2 linked regions of the Thermogutta terrifontis genome follow. The main gene of each other region encodes a partner of the protein of the gene in region 2 in a complex. Links are inferred from orthologs where the notes say so. Each region holds a gene or a part of one and is shown on either strand. Other genes may lie near its edges.

The links.
Region 1: the proteins of hisF (region 2) and hisH are in contact, whole or in part, in a crystal structure (PDB 6RU0), measured with the Thermotoga maritima proteins. The link is inferred for Thermogutta terrifontis from one-to-one orthologs. Residues at the interface, in WP_004080486.1 of Thermotoga maritima: Met1, Leu2, Ala3, Arg5, Ser40, Glu41, Asp45, Glu46, Ala70, Glu71, Ile73, Asp74, Ile75, Pro76, Phe77, Asp98, Lys99, Ser122, Gln123, Glu161, Thr195, Leu196, Asn247, Arg249, Glu251; in WP_004080484.1 of Thermotoga maritima: Asn15, Arg18, Arg22, Arg117, Leu118, Pro119, His120, Met121, Gly122, Trp123, Asn124, Asn134, Gly135, Tyr136, Tyr138, Val140, Tyr158, Glu180, Lys181, Ser182, Ser183, Lys184, Ile185.

Annotation. Positions count from the first base shown.
Region 1 is NZ_CP018477.1:3,142,398-3,145,516, forward strand. What follows is about bases 270-3,065. They hold hisH (imidazole glycerol phosphate synthase subunit HisH), read right to left. Parts: upstream 2,107-3,065; coding sequence 1,432-2,106; downstream 270-1,431. Other genes in these bases: THTE_RS11715 (hypothetical protein), read left to right, coding at 928-1,350; THTE_RS11725 (serine/threonine protein kinase), read right to left, coding at 2,146-3,039. UniProt on the Escherichia coli protein: IGPS catalyzes the conversion of PRFAR and glutamine to IGP, AICAR and glutamate. The HisH subunit catalyzes the hydrolysis of glutamine to glutamate and ammonia as part of the synthesis of IGP and AICAR.
Region 2 is NZ_CP018477.1:613,253-616,305, forward strand. The notes cover bases 244-2,973. They hold hisF (imidazole glycerol phosphate synthase subunit HisF), read right to left. Parts: upstream 2,128-2,973; coding sequence 1,360-2,127; downstream 244-1,359. Other genes in these bases: THTE_RS02260 (type IV pilus twitching motility protein PilT), read right to left, coding at 244-1,189; THTE_RS02270 (HAD family hydrolase), read right to left, coding at 2,221-2,889. Also shown: THTE_RS02255 (GspE/PulE family protein), read right to left, coding at 1-29; more of THTE_RS02260, read right to left, coding at 41-243.

The sequences.
Region 1 (3,119 bases), 2.5 Mb from region 2 along the record:
CAATTTAAGAATTCGGCGAAAGTAGCACAAAATGTAAGTGGTGCCGAAACCTTGCGTAATTCGCTGAACAATCCGCTTTTCGCGGCCGGTTCGTTTGTGTCAATGGATGCGGGTATGTCACCCCATACGCGAATACCCGACAACGCCCTTGTAATTGTACGCCGAGCTTTGGCGAATAGTTTTTTCCTGTTTTCGCTATTTTTTGCTAACACATGGGCGTAGGCAGATGGGCTTCGATCATCCATGAAGAGGCTTAAAGCAGGGCACCACCGCGGCGTTGCCTCCACGATTTGATCAGCCTTGGCGGAGGGCTTTTTATACGCCTGTCCAAATCTTTGGTAATGGACCACGCCGCGTTTGCGCGAGAGTCGGCCGCAGCAAAAACAGCGTTAAAGAAACCATGCCCCCCTGATTTTTGACTGAGGCAAGATTTTTGCAAGAAATAAAACTTTCGCAGAATACGAGTTCCAATCCTCGCCGGTAGGCCGTCCGATCGCCGAGTTGCGACTTTTTCCCTTGACAGACTTTCATTCATAACCTAGGGTTGTCATGACGCCTTGAGTGAGGTTTCGCCAGATTCGGGTGTTGGCCGGCCGTGGGCAACCTTGAGAAGCATCTCTTCTAAGAGGAACGCTGACGCCAGGATCGAAAGAGATACGGCAGGCCACTGATTTGCCAGGAGCGGCTTCTTCTGAAGTGACCCAGGTAACCCGGGTTATTCCACCAGGGAGAAAGTGCCGTCTCAGGGAGCGTAAACACGCAAAATCGGGTGGCAGAATTGTCGGGCACCGGCGCATCGTGGACCGGTCCCCATACGGATGGATGTGCAATTGACGGGACACGGATGGCCCTGATGCCGGGGCACGCCCGGGACGATGCCCGGTTTTCCCAAGCTCAATCATCGGCTTACTGGGAGGAGATCGAGTGATGAGCCTCGCTGATGTCACATCACCAGCCAGTTACTGGCAACCTTTGTGGTCGGAATCATCGGGCGGGTCGGTGCAGGCCGCTGTCCGGCGCGTCCTTGCCACGATTTATCCCGAACCCTATGAAAATGAGCGGCGACAGTCACCGCGATTTCCGTTCCCTTATCTCGTGCAACTCCAACCTATGAGTTCCGACGGTAGCTCTCGGCAGGGCGCCTCGCTGGTTGTGGTTGGGAAGCATTTATCGGAGACTGGGATTGGCTTCTATCACCCGCGGCCGTTACCCAGCCGAATTGCCTGCGTGACGCTGGAAAACGCAGGGCAGCGGGCGTCGCTCCTTCTGGAACTCCTCTGGACGCAATTCACTCAGCATGGTTGGTACGAGAGCGGCGGCCGATTCTTGCGGGTCCTGGAGTCCTGCTGATCAGACTCTCGATGTAACCCCCTGAACACAAGCATACCGACCATCCGGCCAATGATTTCTCGGAATATTTTCGCCCCGCAATCAAGGTTGTACCGAAATCGAGGAGGCCGGTGACGTTGGGGCGGCAAGGCCGGCAAAGTTGGCGAGAAGTTTGAGGCCCAGGGCCTGGCTTTTCTCAGGGTGAAATTGGGTGGCAAAGACATTATCCTGCCGGACCATGGAGCAGAATCGGATTTTGTACTCGGTGGTCCCGGCAACGACTTCGGCGTCCAGCGGAACGACGTAATACGAGTGCACAAAGTAGAAGTAACTTTCGTCCGGGATGCCCGTCATCAGTGGATTGGGGCATTCCTGTCGCACCTGATTCCAGCCCATGTGCGGGACGCTCCATCCGTGCGGCAATTCAAAACGAACAACCTCGCCCCGCAACAGTCCGAAACCGGGAATTGGACCGTTCTCGTAACTTTTTTCGAAAAGGAGCTGAAGTCCCAGGCAGATTCCCAGAAAGGGACGCCCAGATTCGATGAAGCGGAGGATCGGCTTGACGAGTTCCCGCCGTTTTAACTCCGCCATCGCATCGCCGAAGGCCCCCACGCCGGGAAGAACAAGCCGCTCGGCATTCATCACCCGATTTGGATCATCAGTGACCTCCGCGCGGAGTCCCAGCCTTTCGAACGCCTTTTGGACGCTCCTCAGATTCCCCATTCCATAATCGACGATCGTGACACTGCCAGGTTCGAATTGGGGTGCCGTCATAGGACTCCGCCAGTTTCACCAAGCCTGACGAAAACCACCTCACAAATCAGTTGATTCCAGGTGCGCGATCATTTCCAAAAACCGTCTCATGGAAGGACACCGCTTTTCTTTATTGGGTTCAATGCAGGCATGGATGGCCGCCGCCAGGTCGGGATGGATCTGTGGCCGATAACGTCGAATATCCGCTGGCGGCTTATCATGCGCCATGGCCGCCATGCCGGTTGTGCCCCGCTCCCATGGGAGTTCGAATGTGAGCAGCTCGTACATGCTCACTCCGAACGAGAAAACATCCAGACGTTGATCGGTGGGGTAACGCCGCACCAACTCAGGCGCCATGTAGTTGGGTGTTCCGCTGCGGTTTCCCGGCGCCATGAACGGCGGTGTGGCTGGTACGCTCAGACCGAAGTCGGTCAGTTTGAGAATGCTGAAGTCCCGATTGAACATGAGGTTGCGGGGACAGATATCGCGGTGAATGAAGCCGGCTTCATGAACGACGGCCACGGCTTCTGCCACCTGTCGGATATACGGCAAGAGAGGCCGTTGGAACAAAAACGGACTTTTCGCCACGAGATGGCCATTCAAACCGCCGCCCTCAAGATACTCCATGACCAGATAGGGTTCGTCATTCGTTGTCCACCCGTATTCGTAGGTCATCACGATGTAGGGGTGGACGAAGAGTGTGGCGATTTCGCCTTCGCTGGGTTTATTGAGGCCTTTAAAGCGGGCTTCGTACGCGGCTGTTTTTTGGGGATCGCAAATTTTCAGGCCTACGATTTCGCCCCGTTCGCGGTCCATCGCCACATAGAACTTGGACATCGTTCCCGCCACGCCTTCTCGGAGGATTTTGAATCGGGCGGCAATATCGACCTTCTTCCGGGGCTTGATGCCTTTGGAAGAGCGTCCGAATAAGGATTGAAGGAGCTTAAGTACCATGTTTGATCCGTCACTGATCTTCCCAGAAGCCCCCTCGCGAACTGCTGGCCCCAATCACCCTTATGGCTAGTTTAAATGGC
Region 2 (3,053 bases):
TGCCGAAACGACAGACTGCTCTGCGTCATGAGGTTGCCTATCAGAGAATCCCAGGTGCCTTGACTTCGATCCCTTTCAAAGCCATCTGGAGAGCTTCCGGATTGGGAGCCACTTCGAAGGCCGTGGCGCGATCGATCAGGCGTCGCTCCACAAGGTCCTTCAGACTCATCGTGAAATCCTGCATGCCTTCCTCTTTCGACATGCGAATGACGTCCGCCAGCTTCTGGTCCTGCTCTTCCAGAACCAGCTTCTTGACCATGGGATTAAAAATCATGATCTCCACAGCCGGCACGCGTTTGAAATCGGGATGAATGGAAGGCAGCAGCTTTTGGGCGATAATGGCCTTCATGTTGAAGGCAATTGCACTACGGATTGCCCGGTGCATCTCCTGCGGGAACAGGTCCAGAATACGGCTGATGGTGCTCGGGGCGCTGGAAGCGTGGATTGTTCCGAACACAAGGTGCCCGGTTTCCGCGGCCTGGATCGCCGTCTCGAAGGTCTCCCGGTCACGCATTTCGCCCACGAGCATGACGTCCGGGTCCTCACGCACGGCGTGTTTCATACCGATCATGAAGTTTTTCACATCGATGCCGATTTCCCGCTGGTTGATCAGACATTTGTCCTCCGTGAAGGTGAACTCAATGGGGTCTTCCAGGGTGAGAATGTGCTTGCGGTAATGGCGATTGATCCAGTTGAGCATCGACGCAATGGTCGTACTCTTACCGGACCCCGTCACACCAGCGAGAAGAATCATCCCCTGATCAAACTGACAGAGCTTCTCCAGAATTGGGGGCAAATTGAGTTTTTCGAAGTCCGGGATGTAGTTATTGATGCGTCGCGCCACCAATCCCAGGTAGCCCATCTGCTGAAGCACGTTCACCCGAAAACGCCACGTCACGCCGTCCACATCCACGACGTGGGCGAAATCGCACCCTCCGTCTTCCTCCAGGATGCGACGCAGTCGCTCGTCCAGCATGGGCAGGATCAGCCGGATCATCTGCTCTTCATCAATCGGAGGGTGGTTTAACGGTCGCAGCGATCCCGCGACCCGGATATACGGCGGTCTGCCGACTTTCAAGTGAAGGTCGCTCCCCTCGAATTTGACCAGAGCGCGGAAGAGTTTATCGATTTCCAGATTTTTGGGTCGCTTGCCGAATACTGGCCGAACCGGCTCCTGCATTGTAGCCATTTTCCCAACCTCGCTTTTCTGCGATGACGTGCCTGAGCTACAGGGCGGTCTGCCCGCCCCTGCGACAAGACCCCTCCGTGCGGCGCCAAGGCCTCCTTTCCCGGAACCCCCACGTACCCAACCAAATGTTTATTATGATCGGAAACGCCTGTGGCGGAAACGTAGGCCCTTCACAGCCGGACCGGGATTCCGCAGCGGCGCAGATACTCCTTGGTCTCTCGGATCGTGTACTGGCCGAAATGGAAGATTCCGGCGGCCAGTACGGCGTCGGCCCCCGCTTTGAGAATCGCGTCGGCCATGTGCTGGGGGCACCCCGCCCCACCACTGGCCACAAGGGGAATCGACACGACCTCCCGCACGGCTCGGGTGATCTCCAGATCGTAGCCGGCCTGCGTGCCGTCTGCATCCATCGAGGTCAGCACGATCTCCCCGGCGCCCAGCCGTTCCACCTCTTTCGCCCAGGCCACCGCCTCCAGTCCGGTGCCCACCCGCCCGCCGTTGATATGGACCTCCCAGAACTCTTTGCCGTCCTTGATGACGCGTTTGGGGTCAATGTTCACGACGATGCACTGACTGCCGAATCTGCGAGCCGCCTGATAGACAAATTCAGGATTCCGGCAAGCGGCCGAATTGATGGAGACCTTATCCGCCCCCGCGTTGAGGAGCTTGCGGATGTCGTCCAGGGTGCGGATGCCACCACCTACCGTCAATGGCATGAAGACCACCTCCGCGGTCCGCCGAACGACGTCCAGCATGATCTCCCGTCCCTCATGGCTGGCCGTGATATCCAGAAAGACCAACTCGTCAGCGCCTTCTTCTTCGTATCGGGCGGCCACTTCCACGGGGTCACCGGCATCGCGGAGGTTGAGAAACTTGGTCCCCTTGACGACGCGGCCACGATCAACATCGAGACACGGAATCACACGCTTCGCCAGCATGGCGACCTCTGATCATCCACCATCCAAACCTTAACCGCCATTCATTCGTCTGGCACCAGCCAACTTTTTGTTCGGTGCTTCCACGTTCGGCGTTCACTCTTCGCCCAGAATGAGCCTACGAAAAACCGCCGGAGACAGTTCCTTCAAAGAGGACACCACCAGATCAGCCGCCGCCAGCATTTCTTTTGTTCGACCTGTGCTGGCCAGTCCAACGGCCTTCATCCCCGCCCGGTGCGCCGCCTCAATGCCCGGCGGTGCATCTTCCACCACGGCACAGTAGCGGGGATCAACACCCAGACGCTCCGCCGCCAGAAGAAATACTTGGGGATCAGGTTTCCCCCGGGTCACGTCCTTGCCTGTGACGATCGCTCCGAAATGGGCGGCCGGCCCCAACTTCCGCACGGTCAACTCCACGTTCTCCGGTGGGCCAGACGAGCCAATCGCCAATGCGAAACCCGCCTGATGGAGTGATTCCAGAAGCTCCGGGGCACCCGGCATGATGGGAAAATTCTCCCTAATCAGTTCGCGAAATGCCGCCTCTTTTCGCTCATCCAGTTCCAGAATCTTGGCGTCGTTCGGCGTGTGCTGTCCCCACAGAGCGGCGATGATTTCGCGACTCGTTCGCCCGAATGTTTTGGCAAATTGTTCCTCGGTGATCTGGAGACCCTCTTCCGCCGCAATGATCCGCCAGCTCTCAAAGTGCGCATGGTACGAGTCGATGAGGACGCCATCCATATCGAAGATAACGGCCAGTTTCTCCATCGTTGTGATCCGGTGTCACCTTTTTGCAGACTGACGTCAATGACCGCAGCTAGCCTTCGAGCAGCATGCGCGAAATATGTCTTTCTCGCCCCCTTCGGAGTAACACGCCCATCGAGCGGCGGAACGCTTTCAAGGAACCAGCCCGAGGTGCGATAACCTCTTGC